Regions from separate parts of the Shewanella livingstonensis genome, predicted to be linked through region 1. Evidence: predicted binding sites of a transcription regulator. Region 1 holds the regulator's gene; each other region holds the start of a gene.
The links. Region 1 encodes sigma-54, which starts transcription at its own class of promoters, with help from an activator protein. Its sites were predicted from a motif close to GTTGGCACGNNNNTNGNNT; they were not measured.

Region 1 (3,291 bases):
AACCTGATAAAGTTCTGTTGAGTCGTGAGTTTTACGAAGCTGTTTCAATATTTGCTTATCGCTTAGCTTTTTAGCCATACTCGATAATGTGCCTAAATGTTGCTGGCACTGATCTGCTGGTACTAACAAAGCAAATAAAATATCCACGGGCTGCTTATCTATTGCATCAAAGGCAATGGCTTCTTCACATTTAACAAATATCGCAATAGGGTGATCAATGGTCGTCAACCGACCATGAGGTATCGCAATGCCATTTCCTATACCTGTGCTACCCATTTTCTCTCTCGCTAATAGGCTTTCAAAAACCTCTTGCGAAGACAGGGTTGGGTACTGGGCAGCGACTAAATTGCTGATGAGTTCCAGTACTTTTTTCTTACTGCCCGGTGTGGCACAGGTAGTGCATTCCGGCTGCAGAATGGTACAAAGTTCCATCGTTAGTGTTTTGTATACTTCTCTTTGTGTTTAATTACCTGACGGTCGAGTTTATCGATCAGGGCGTCTATAGCAGCATACATATCATTACTTTCTGACATGGCAAAAATCTCTGCACCATTAAGGTTGATTTTAGCTTCTGCTTTTTGTTGTAATTTTTCTACATTGAGCACAACGTGTACATTATGGATCTGATCGAAGTGCCGTTCAAGCTTTGAAAATTTACCTTGCACGTATTCACGTAAAGATTCGGTTATGTCGACATGACGCCCAGTTAAATTTATTTGCATAAAAATTCCTCCATTACCTGTAGATTATAAACTCTTACGTTGGTTTGAGGGCGGGATCATCATTGCTTCACGGTATTTTGCAATCGTACGACGAGCAACGTTTATGCCCTGTTCTGCCAGAAGTTGAGCCATTTTACTGTCACTTAACGGTTTTTTCTGGTTTTCTGCAGCAACCAGCTTTTTGATAAAAGCACGAATGGCTGTTGATGAGCATTCCCCGCCATCATCTGTGCTGACATGACTAGAGAAGAAGTATTTTAGTTCAAATAGCCCACGAGGAGTGTGCATATATTTCTGTGTGGTGACACGCGAAATAGTTGATTCATGCATTTCTACCGCTTCAGCTATGTCATTAAGTACCATAGGCTTCATAGCTTCTTCACCATATTCAAAGAAGCCTTGCTGAAATTTCACAATGCAGTTGGCTACCTTGAGTAAGGTATCATTGCGGCTTTCGATACTTTTAATAAACCATTTAGCCTCTTGCAAGTGACCGCGAATAAATTGACTGTCAGATGAGCTTTTACTATTTCTGGCCATCGCGGCATATTGCTGATTAACGCCAATCTTAGGCATATTGTCTGGATTTAACTCTACAACCCAACGGCCATTTTTCTTTAGTACTGTGACATCTGGGATGACGTATTCGTCATCAATGGCGGTAATTAATAAGCCCGGACGGGGATTGAGTGACTGGATTAGGGTGATGGCATCACGCAATTCATTTTCTTTTAGCTTAGTTTTACGCATTAATAATCTGAAATCACGGCCAGCAATTAAATCTAAATAGTTTTTAATTAGCAGTCGAGCATTATCAATATGTGGTGTTGTATTGGCATATTGGGCTAATTGAATGATCAAACATTCACTTAAATCACGTGCAGCAACGCCAACGGGGTCAAAGTGTTGAATGCGTTTTAATACTGCTTCAACTTCATCGAGCTCAACATTTTCATCGCCCATGGCTTCGAGAATGTCTTCAGTGCTTTGGGTTAAATAGCCGCGTTCATCTATGGCATCAATAATGGCTGTAGCAATCGCCAAATCGGTCTCTGAAAATGGCGTAAGATTTTTTTGCCATTCTAAATGTTCATACAAACCTTCGGTAGTTTCACCTTGGAAAGGCATGTCATCATCGCGCATGCTCGCACTGCCTGAACCCGACATCGGTGAGGCGGTATAGACCTCATCCCATGTGGTATCCATGGCTAAATCATCCATGGTTTCTTTGGTCATGGATTCTGCTGTGTCGACTGTGGAGGTGTCTTTTTCAACATTGACTATGCTGTTGTCACTAAAGTCGGTATCAGCTTGGTCACGATGTTCTTTTATGGGATCTTTTGCTTCAGGAAACTCATCTTCTATTTCAAGTAATGGATTTGAATCCAATGCTTGTTGGATTTCTTGCTGTAGCTCCAATGACGATAATTGCAGTAAGCGAATGGCTTGCTGCAATTGTGGGGTCATGGTTAAGTGTTGACCCATTTTAAGTTGGAGTGACGCTTTCATTTACCGCTTATCCCTAGATGATTTCCATAAAAATGACAATCTCAAAAAATGTAATGGATTGCCACATACATCAATGACATTTAACCCTGTTTAGATATCGTTCAATGAAATGAGTTAGATAGACTAAAAGGCCAGTAAAGTAACTATAGCTTGAATTGTTCACCTAAGTACACAGCACGAACTTGTTGATTGCTCAATATCTCTTCAGGTGTACCTTCGGCAATTAAATTGCCTTGGCTAACAATATAAGCTCGCTCACAAACGTCTAAGGTTTCACGGACGTTATGGTCGGTAATTAATACCCCTAAACCGCGATTTTTAAGTTGTTGAATAATTTTTTTTATGTCGATGACCGAAATAGGGTCAACACCCGCAAAGGGCTCATCGAGTAAAATAAATTTGGGATTAGCCGCTAAAGCGCGTGCAATTTCAACTCGGCGACGCTCTCCACCCGACAAGGACATGCCTTGGCTGTCGCGAATGTGGGTGATATGAAATTCTTCTAACAAATGTTCTACTTGCTCAATACGTTGGTCGGTACTGAGCTCTTTGCGAGTTTGCAACACGGCCATAATATTGTCGTATACGGTGAGCTTGCGGAAAATACTGGCTTCTTGTGGTAAGTAACCTATACCTTTGCGGGCGCGCAAATGCATTGGGTCGGCTGTAAGGTCGTCATCATCAATGAGGATCCGACCTTTATCGCTTTTTACTAAGCCCACCACCATATAAAAAGTGGTTGTTTTACCTGCACCATTTGGGCCTAAAAGACCAACAATTTGGCCGGTTTTAACCGTTAAACTCACATCTTTGACAACTTGACGAGCTTTATAGCTTTTAGCTAGATTTTCAGCAGTTAACGTTATTTGGGTCATGGTTTGATCTGCTTGTTAACCGGAATTTCAGGGAGTTGTTGTTTAGGTGCAGTCTCGTCTTGGAAGTTCTCAGGTTGAATGATGGTAATCACTCGATCTGGTCCTTTACCAGTGCTTTCAGCAATCAACTCTTGCGCATTGATATTGTACTTAATTCGATTACCAGTAACTTGGCTGCCTGATTG
Region 2 (3,291 bases), 590 kb from region 1:
GTTGTGGGTCAATTGCCAATCAGGTAATAAAGGTACCAATGTCCCTTGAGCAATTTCATCTTCCATTAAGTAACTGGCTAAATACACAATACCTAAACCACTCACAGCAGCAGATTTCAATGCTGGCGCATTATCAACACGGAAATTGCCTGATACGCCAATCTCACAATAATCTTCGCCCTTTTTAAATTGCCACATACTGTGCTCGTGCCATTCACCTTGATACACCAAACAATTGTGTTCAACCAACTGTTCAGGACGACTAATATTGCCATGTTGAGCAATATAACCCGGTGAGGCAACTAACAAAAAATTACATTTCATTAAGGGTCTTGCCACCATACCAAGCGGCAATTGCTCTGACATGGTTAACAACAAATCTAAGCCTTCGCTAACAACATCAACTTTGTGATCAAGCAAACTGACTTGCAGTTCAAGATCTGGATGTCTGGCCATGAATGCTGGCAAAGCGGGGATAATATGCATAGTGCCAAAAGATTGCGAAATACCCACTTTCAACACACCACGAGTGGCATCATTTAAATTATGAACGCTCGATACTGCCTGCTCTGCATCACGAAGTAGCTCTTCACCTTGTAGATACAATAAATTGCCAGCTTCGGTAAGACTTAAACTGCGTGTAGTACGCTGAATTAGCTGTACGCCAAGTTTATGTTCAAGGTCTGCAACTTGAGTACTTACTTTAGATTTAGAAATGCCAAGACGTCTGGCTGCAGCACTAAAACTTCCTGCACGTGCAACATGAGTAAAAATTGCGATAGGTTCTAACAGTTCTAACATGAAAGGCGCCTTAAGCTGGTTACGACATTAATAAAGACTTCAGATATCTGTTAGCAATTGCTGGCAACTAAACCTGGCTAAGCACCAATATCAACGTTCAGTATTATTATTTTGATGTTATTTTTGATGCTAAATGAGCACTAAAATAAACTAATACTGTAAATCGACACCAACAAATGAAGATTCTGACATATAACCACATCTAAAGTAGAGTGTAATTTTGTTATAATTGATGAGAGTATAGCAAAAAAAGCCAATATGGTTCTATATTTATAATTGACAATTTCTTTATCAGAACAAAGCAACACCAGCTATAGCGGCATAATCGTTAAAATAGCCACAAAAAAAAGCCCCTGTGTCTTAATAAGAGCACAGGGGAAAGTCAGGTGTCCGGGAAGACAGGTTGAACAAAATTATTTACAAGCTCGTTTACTCTTTTATATCGCCTAGCTTAGCTAAAGTATAAGGTGCAAGTTCAGGTATGGCTTGGCGCGTTCTGCTCTCTAACACGAGTAACTCTTCAAAATTGTCACAAACCTTATTTGCTCGTTGTTCGAGGCCTTTTGATTGCGATTCAAGTTGCTTTTCAATATCAGCTCCAACATTGTCCATTTTTTGTGAAAAAGTATTCATTTTCTGTTCAAATGTTCCTCCCTCAGAAGACATTATTTGGCTACCTAATGTCATCATTAATGATCCCATTGAATTGGTGACCATTTGTTCCATTTCTTGTTCAAACTCATGGTTGAAAGCTTGTTCTATTGATGTTTCTGTCGAACCAAGATAAAACTTATCGCCTTGTTGATATGCCATGGTATCAACACGTTTCTGGATCCCGACCATTAGTTTATCAATCTGAGCACCCGCTGCCTCCCCAAAAATAGGCGTTAATGCCATATTAACAGCTTGGGTAGCAACAGAAACAACATCACCAACGAGGTCAATTACATCAGGTACTTGGCGAGACAGCTCTTCTGAATATTGGGTAAGTAATTTTTGTTGGTTATCATTAAGAGTGACTTTTTTACCATCAACATATAACTGGCCTAACTCGACACGATACTTTTCAGCTCCATTATCGCTAACTTGTAAGCTAGTGGGTTCAACGGTCACGTCATAGTTTAGGGTTACGTTACACTTCTCATCATTAATTGACATTTTTGCCATGGCGGGAGTCAGCGCTCCAGCAGTAAATAACATGCTGGTTAACGCTAAACCACAAATCAACTTCTGTTTGGTCATGAGAAAAATCCTTTTGTTATACAAATATCAATAATTAGGGGCGGATATAGATTTAATAAAGCACAAGTCATGCCAAAATCATAACCAATTGATTCATAGCTATTTAAATTTAATATGAGATGCTAGATAAGTCGATGAGTAAATAATAGCGAAAGTGTATTCGTAAAATAAACCAAAAAGTAGTCTATTTTGCGAATACCAATAATAATTAATTTAGCGGGTAAAAAGTTAAAAAATAGATCGACCAAGCTGCTGACTGAGGTGCTCAAGCATCGCAGTACCAGCGAGTGAGTTACCATTAACATCAAGCTCTGGAGACCACACGCAAATAGACATATCGCCAGGTATAACGGCAATAATACCGCCGCCTACGCCACTTTTACCCGGCATACCGACTCGGTAAGCAAATTCACCAGCACCATCGTATAACCCCGATGTCGCCAATAATGCGTTTAACTGCCGCGTTTGAACAGGAGAAACAAGGCTGTCGCCATCAAGCGTTTTACCGCGGTTAGCCAAATAAAACATTGCCCGCGACAAATCAGCACAATTCATTTTTAAAGCACAATAATGAAAATAGCTTTTAAGTACTGTATCAACATCGCCATTAAAATTACCAAATGACTTCATTAGATAGGCAATAGAGGCATTACGTGCACTGAACTGATACTCAGAATCTGCGACCACTTTGTCATAAGATATTGTCGTATTTTGGCTCAATTGTCGTACGACCTCGAGCATACGATGCTTAGGTGCTCCAAGACGTGCTTGTAACAAATCAGCAATAACTAGCGCACCAGCATTAATAAATGGATTTCGTGGTTTACCACGCTCTAATTCGACTTGTACCAGCGAGTTAAATGAATGTCCTGAGGGTTCTTTGCCCACCCGACTCCAGATTTCATCTTCTGTGTATAAATTAAGTGCAAGAGTAAGACTAAAAACTTTAGAAATACTTTGAATTGAAAAAGGGTCGAGATAATCACCCGCACCAATTGTTTGACCATCTATAGTGGTAACTGCAATACCTATTTTGCTTGGGTCAATACAGGCAAGAGCAGGAATGTATCCTGCCACCTTGCCTTTACCCAGAAGCGATCTTACTTTATCTACAGCTTGTTGAAGTAATAATTGCTCTGGCAATTTGGCTTAACCCCACCAAATATCGTACAAATCACTGACTTCAAGATTTGAAACAGGCTTGTCTTTCCAGAACGCACTCACTGCGGCGGTATCTTCATCAGTACA
Region 3 (3,291 bases), 2.2 Mb from region 1:
GTTTACGTTGTTGATATTCCAACACCGTCATGGCTAACGAGTAGGGTTCTTGCCCTGAAGAACATGCTGCCGACCATATTTTTAATGGTCTACCAAGCTTACTGTATTCTGGCAGCAGAGTATTGTGCAGTAACTCAAATGGATAACGGTCTCGAAACCATAAGGTTTCATTGGTGGTCATCGCATCTATCACTTCAGCACGCAGTTGACGCTCGATAGGTTTCATCGACTTTTTAACCACTTCAGACAAAGAAGGTAAATTATGCTTCCCCATCAAAGGCGCTAAACGACTGCGGACTAAATATTGTTTGTTCTCACCTAACACAATACCGCTATGCTGCTCTAAAAACAGTCTAAATTGATTGTACTCTGCTTCAGCAAGTGATTTATCTGTCACATTAACTTCCTAATATGTAAGCCTATGAACCCACTCTTTAATTGTTGCAATCTCTTGCAACAATTAAAGGTTTATAAACTCAAATGTTTGTTAACCGCTGCGGCTAATTCATCGGGGTTAAACTTAGCAATAAAATCGTTAGCCCCTACTTTTTGTACCATTGCTTGATTAAATACACCACTTAACGATGTGTGCAATACTACTTTTATATTCTTTAATTTTGGATCATTACGAATTTCAGCTGTTAAGGTATAGCCATCCATTTCAGGCATTTCAATATCAGAAATAATTAATGGGATCTCAACTGATACATCATCCATTTCTGCAGCAATACTTTTCAATTTTTCTAACGCTTCTCTACCATCTTTAGCGGTATCTATTTGCAGATTTAACGACTCTAACGAACGAATAATTTGTTTACGTGCCACTGCAGAATCATCAATAACCATAATGTGATAATGCTGATCTTTATCGATAGTTAAGGTTTCACTAAGTTCTTTACTGATAGAGGTCTTAACCGGCGAAATTTCATCAAGAATTTTCTCAACATCTAAAATCTCAACCAACTCGCCTTCAATTTCTGTCACTGCGGTTAAATAAGAAGAGCGACCAGAACCTTGTGGCGGAGGCATAATTGCTTCCCAATTCATGTTGATAATACGCTCAACAGAACTGACTAAAAACCCTTGAACACTCCGGTTATATTCGGAAATGATAATAAAGCAATTTTCCGTTGATGTCAGCGGGCGTCCACCCGTTGCTGCACTTAAATCGATAACCGAAATAGTGGCACCACGAATATGAGCAACACCTTTAACATAGCGGTTTAATTTAGGTAACGTAGTCAGTGGTGGGCATTGCAACACCTCTTTCACTTTAAATACGTTAATGCCAAACCGTTGACGGCCGTTAAGCCTAAACAATAATAGCTCGAGTCTGTTTTGCCCGACAAGTTGGGTACGTTTATTTACTGAATCTAAAATGCTCGACATAACAAGGCCTTGTAGTTAACTGTCACCCAAAAGGATAAAATTTGTTCTTTGAAATTATAGTAAACCTTGGTTTAGCATAATACGCTTAGTACATCTCTTACTAATGACTGGCTCAACGTGAGTGTAAACCATCACTAACCTAGCGAATAGTTATCAATTTATTAAATCAAAAAAATGGGCATGCAACTTGCTTTAACTTCTATTAATTAACTCACACACGGTGAGCTGACACTTTTTTGACGTGGGAGTAATAATATTATTATATTCCCAGCACATTTTTTAGCTTATTGCGTATGCAGAGATTACTCGCATATTTTTCGTTTTTCAAAGTATAGGTGTATTCTGGCAAAACAAGCTAGTATCTTCATTATGAAAGTATTTTTTTTATGTTTTTTATCTTTAATGACATTTATTTTGCCAGCTTTTGCTAGCGAAGAGATAGTAACACCTTCTTTATCGACCATTTATGAGTTAGCTAAAGAGGCTGTAGCTAAAAAAATTGATGCAGACTCAAAAGCTAAGGTACAAATTACGCCGCAAAACCTTGAAGGTCGCATTAGCCCACCGCGTTGTTATCCACCGATTACCATTGAACTCGCCAGTGAACGAGCCATTAGCAGAAATAACATGGTAAAACTCAGTTGCCAGAGCCCTGACTACGACTATCCATGGCAAATGTATTTGTCTGTTCGAGTTGAAATTCAATACCCTGTTGTGGTGGCTACCCAGCTACTGTCACCAGACCAAATTATTGATCAACATCATTTACAGGTTATGTATGTTGACCAATATAGTTTAAAAGGCCAGTTTTTCTCTGATACCAGCTCATTAATGGGCTCTCGAGTTAAACGTCGTGTTGCAAAAGATTCACCGGTACTCAGTAATAACCTGTGTTTTGTTTGCAAAGGCGACACGGTTGCTATCTATGCTAGAACCGCTAACATCCAAATAAAAACCCTTGGTGAAGCATTGCGTGATGGCAATATTGATGAAGTGATCAGAGTAAAAAATAGCAATACAAGCAAACAGTTTGATGCTGTGGTAATTGGCGTTGGCGAAGTTGAAGTAAGAATGTAAAATAGAGCTAAAGCTTTTTCCTGGAGTGCCGATAGCCTGTTTGGAAAACCTGATAAATTACGCTGGAGCCTATCATGGCAATTGACATTAAGCACAACACTGCAACCAACACATCAATGCGCACGGCACGTGACACACAGTCTACTGCACAATCGAATACTGCTGCGGCCCAAAAATCTGCTGCGCCAGTTAAAACAGATTCTGTTAGCATCACCTCTCAAGCTCAACAGCTTCAGGGCGCGCAAACAAAAATGGCATCGTTACCTGAAGTCGACCAAAAAAAGGTCGCAGAAATTAAGCTCGCGATATCTGAAGGACGCTATAAAGTCGACCCAGAAAAGCTTGCTGCGAATATTGCCAGCTTTGAAGCAGAACTAGGCAGTTTATCGTTTGACAGAGAGTAACCGTTAAACGTTACTCTTTAACTTGTTTTACGACACATCAATAGTAGGTGCACATTTGCGCCATAGAGAAGTGTTAGTAAAAAACTAAGAGTAATTTATGACACAGCAAAACAAACCACTAAACGAACAACCAAACCAACAGCTACCGGCACAATTAGACCAGCAGCCAAGCGAGCTGTTGCGCAAAGAACTGCACCTACTATTGGATGCCCAAAATCAGACCTTAGCACAGCTAAGACAGTTTGTTTCTGAAGAAAAAGCCGCATTAACCAAGCAAGATGCCGACAAACTACTGGCGCTTTCAAAAGACAAAACCCAGTGCTTATTCAATATGAAAACCACTGATGAAAAACTGGCGAAACATCCCCTGCATGGTTTGCTTACCACAGATGCTGAACTGATAAAAAAAGTCGCTCAGGCA
Region 4 (3,291 bases), 1.3 Mb from region 1:
TTGAACCAGCTAGAACTCTTTGAGATGATGATTCAGACATATTATGTGCAGCTTGTGTTGTTGAATTATTAGGGAGCCCCCTTCCAGCAACAGCAAGTTTCGCAGCGGCTTTACCTATAGCGCCACCAACGAGTCCTTCAGCTCCTTTTTCGAATACCTTTGAACCATCAAACTCACCAGTTATTACTTGATTAGCCATATCTCAATAGTGGAGCATATATAGGTTTTATCAGCTGAAGCGCCTAAAGCGACGTTAGCTACTATCACCAGGTTAAATAGTAATTAACAAACCATTATCTATATAATTAATCTATAAAATCAATAAATTATACACATTAAAAAGCCCCGTTCAATTAAGAACGGGGCTTTTTAAATAATGGTACCTGAGGTCGGACTCGAACCGACACGCCGCGAAGCAGGGGATTTTGAATCCCCCATGTATACCAATTTCATCACTCAGGCAAAGACTGTTAAGCTACATTTAGCTTTGCAAAGTTATCTGACTAATCCAAATCTCTTTGCAAAACTAATAACGCTATGACTCAATTTATATTGTCACAATTGAGTGTTGGCGATTATACCTTTGCATTTAATAATCGCAAGCCCTTTACCTATTCTTTTCTATAAAAAGCATTTAATTGCTCAAAAGTCATTCATAGTCGCTCATTGAGATGAATAGAGGATTTTTTGTGAGCTAATTAGCAATTTTACACAAAGATAACATTATGACGGCTGAAGATTGATCAAGATCAGTATTGTGGCGTAACTTTGACTTTATGATGATCATGATTTCATATTCCAGAGGATAAATATCATGGCATTTTGGTTGGATTTAATGTTTGGTAACGCGATAGGATTACTTTCTATGATGGTAATTTTTTGTACCTTTGGAATAATGTCTTATCTAATGTGGATGTTTATTGTGAAATCTGCGCCTACTAAGTAAGTCTTTTATTAGGTTAAGTTATTTTACTGCTTATTATTCATTATCAATATGGATACTTCCTTGCGAATAATACATTGGCGATAAAACACATGGAGTGTTTTTGTGCCAGACTGGGGGCTCTGTGGCCCCCATCTTTTTTTACTCACGCAGACCAACTTCAGCTAACAGTTCCTTATTACGCGGCATGTTTTCGCGATTGAACTAATCCATTAATAAAGTGTGGCCGCGTTTTTATCAAATAAGTCATCTCTTCTGCACTTGGCTCGCCTGCAGGTAAACGTAATACATCACGATTTAAATAATTACGAGCTTGCATCGAAATTTTATATTCAGCCGTTGGCCCCTGAATCGCATAGTGACGTTCATTTCCTAACATCTCTAGTATGCTAGTGTTAAGCAAGTTTTTCACCGCTAACTCGTTTTGTGGCAAGGTTAAAATAGTTTGTCCTTGTAAAAAGAATTCGCGTAGCAAAGCTCTTTCAGCCGGATCAAGTAGTTTTACTTTTGCATCAATGGTTTCTACAGTACGTTTTTGACGTAAAAATACGATGGACTCATCGACAATAAAGGCAAATATTTGACTTAAAAAATAAGCCACACCCATAATTAACCCTAAGCCAATAAACTGACTATATTGATTAACAAGATGGTCTAGCGATAAAAACGCCAATAAATCTTTAGGCGCAAACAGTAAACTAGTGCATGTTACGACAACCCATGACATAGCACTTACGAACAAACGCTTGCTATTAAACAACTTTATTGAACTTACTTTCATTTTCATCATAGCTTACTCGCAGTGTCAGATTTTCGATCCTACTAAGACTAAGCAAAATATATGCCAGTAAACATGCGGCTATGTGCATATTTATTTATGTTTATCTACAGTATATTAGGCCTTTCAAGCTATGCTTAAATAAAATACATAACATTACAATTAATACTATCGGAATACACTGTAAGTGCCTTATATTGCAGGTAAATCATTGCCCTTAATTAAATCACATTGAAGAAATTATGCTGATATCCATACGACAGTTGTTGCAAAGTCCGATAGCTCGAAAATTGACGCTTTCTATTGTGGTATTTAGCTCTTTAATTACAATTGTAACCACCGCTTATCAGCTAGTCAGCGATTACCAAAATGATGTAAGTAGAATTGATCGGGTTTTTTCTAGTATAGAAGCAGTCAATTTAGATGTGCTAGCAGCTAGCATATGGGTAATAGATGAACATTTAATCAACACCCAGCTCCATGGTTTAAGTCAGTTACCTGACATAAACTATATTTCTATCCGTGACGACAGTAATCAAGAGTGGCACTTTGGCGAATATAAAAAAAAGGCCGTTATCGAAAAGCAATTTCCGTTAATTTACACTAATAATGAAAGCATTCCTGTAGGCACGCTTATCGTACAAGCCGATCTAAATGTGATTTATGATCGTTTATACAATAAAGCAATCCTCATTTTATTGTCCAACGCGATCAAAACATTCTTCGTTGCAGGGTTTATCTTGTTTCTGGTGTGGTTCAATGTTACTAAGCATCTTCGCCAATTAAGCCAGTATTGCGATGGTATTAGCTTAGATAAAACCTATACGCCCTTAGACTTTAATCGTAAACCACAACGAGATGAATTCAGTTTAGTCGCAGAAGCCGTGAATACAATGCAACAACAAATTAGGGGATCTTATCAAGCATTACGCCAATCAAAAGTCGATCTATTACACGCTGTTGAAGATCGAGATCGCCTACTGCTATTAGAACGTAGCTATAAAGATGAGCTTGCTCGCCAAGTTAAAGAACAAACCAGAGAACTTGAGCAATCATTGCAGATGTTAAAGAGAACACAACAAGTTCTTATAGAAAAAGAAAAAATGGCGGCGTTAGGTGGATTAGTGTCTGGTGTTGCTCATGAAATTAATACCCCTATTGGTATTTGTTTAACGGCTGCCAGTTCACAGTTGTCTCATGTAGAAGATTTGATCAAACTTATCCATAGCGATCATGCCACATTAGAACAAATTAACGGGATTTTAGAACAATACCAACAAAGCAGTCAGCTAATTGTCAGCAACATTACTCGTGCCAGTTATTTGATCCAACAATTTAAGTCTATTGCGGCAGAGCAAAGCCAAGAGAAAAACACCCAGTTTAATCTACTTCATCAATTACGCGATATTACAGACTCAACAATAATGATATTTTCACCACAAAATGTCGAAATAAGCATAAGTATTGATGAGACATTAGAGATTTATAGTAATGCCAGTTTACTCACCCAAGTCATCAATAACGTGATATCAAATGCATTTTTACATGCTTTTAAAGATGTCCTACAAGC

Region 2: a site for sigma-54 is predicted at 2,102-2,120, ahead of EGC82_RS16500 (YggN family protein). Genes of this name have one in related genera too.
Region 3: a site for sigma-54 is predicted at 1,564-1,582, ahead of flgA (flagellar basal body P-ring formation chaperone FlgA). Genes of this name have one in related genera too.
Region 4: a site for sigma-54 is predicted at 1,774-1,792, ahead of EGC82_RS04035 (superinfection exclusion B family protein). Genes of this name have one in related genera too.

The regions. Positions count from the first base shown of each region.
Region 1 covers NZ_CP034015.1:4,405,755-4,409,045, reverse strand. The annotation lists gene ptsN (PTS IIA-like nitrogen regulatory protein PtsN) at 1-432, opposite strand, end outside; gene hpf (ribosome hibernation promoting factor) at 435-722, opposite strand; gene EGC82_RS19205 (RNA polymerase factor sigma-54) at 747-2,231, opposite strand; gene lptB (LPS export ABC transporter ATP-binding protein) at 2,375-3,106, opposite strand; gene lptA (lipopolysaccharide transport periplasmic protein LptA) at 3,103-3,291, opposite strand, start outside.
Region 2 covers NZ_CP034015.1:3,818,538-3,821,828, forward strand. The annotation lists gene EGC82_RS16495 (LysR family transcriptional regulator) at 1-801, opposite strand, end outside; gene EGC82_RS16500 (YggN family protein) at 1,231-2,043, opposite strand; gene glsB (glutaminase B) at 2,272-3,186, opposite strand; gene EGC82_RS16510 (YggL family protein) at 3,193-3,291, opposite strand, start outside.
Region 3 covers NZ_CP034015.1:1,739,706-1,742,996, reverse strand. The annotation lists gene EGC82_RS07565 (CheR family methyltransferase) at 1-397, opposite strand, end outside; gene EGC82_RS07560 (chemotaxis protein CheV) at 469-1,389, opposite strand; gene flgA (flagellar basal body P-ring formation chaperone FlgA) at 1,759-2,466, shown strand; gene flgM (flagellar biosynthesis anti-sigma factor FlgM) at 2,541-2,870, shown strand; gene flgN (flagellar protein FlgN) at 2,968-3,291, shown strand, end outside.
Region 4 covers NZ_CP034015.1:915,186-918,476, reverse strand. The annotation lists gene EGC82_RS04050 (hypothetical protein) at 1-199, opposite strand, end outside; tRNA gene EGC82_RS04045 (tRNA-Leu) at 378-462, opposite strand; gene EGC82_RS04040 (DUF3149 domain-containing protein) at 815-946, shown strand; gene EGC82_RS04035 (superinfection exclusion B family protein) at 1,122-1,733, opposite strand; gene EGC82_RS04030 (sensor histidine kinase) at 1,964-3,291, shown strand, end outside.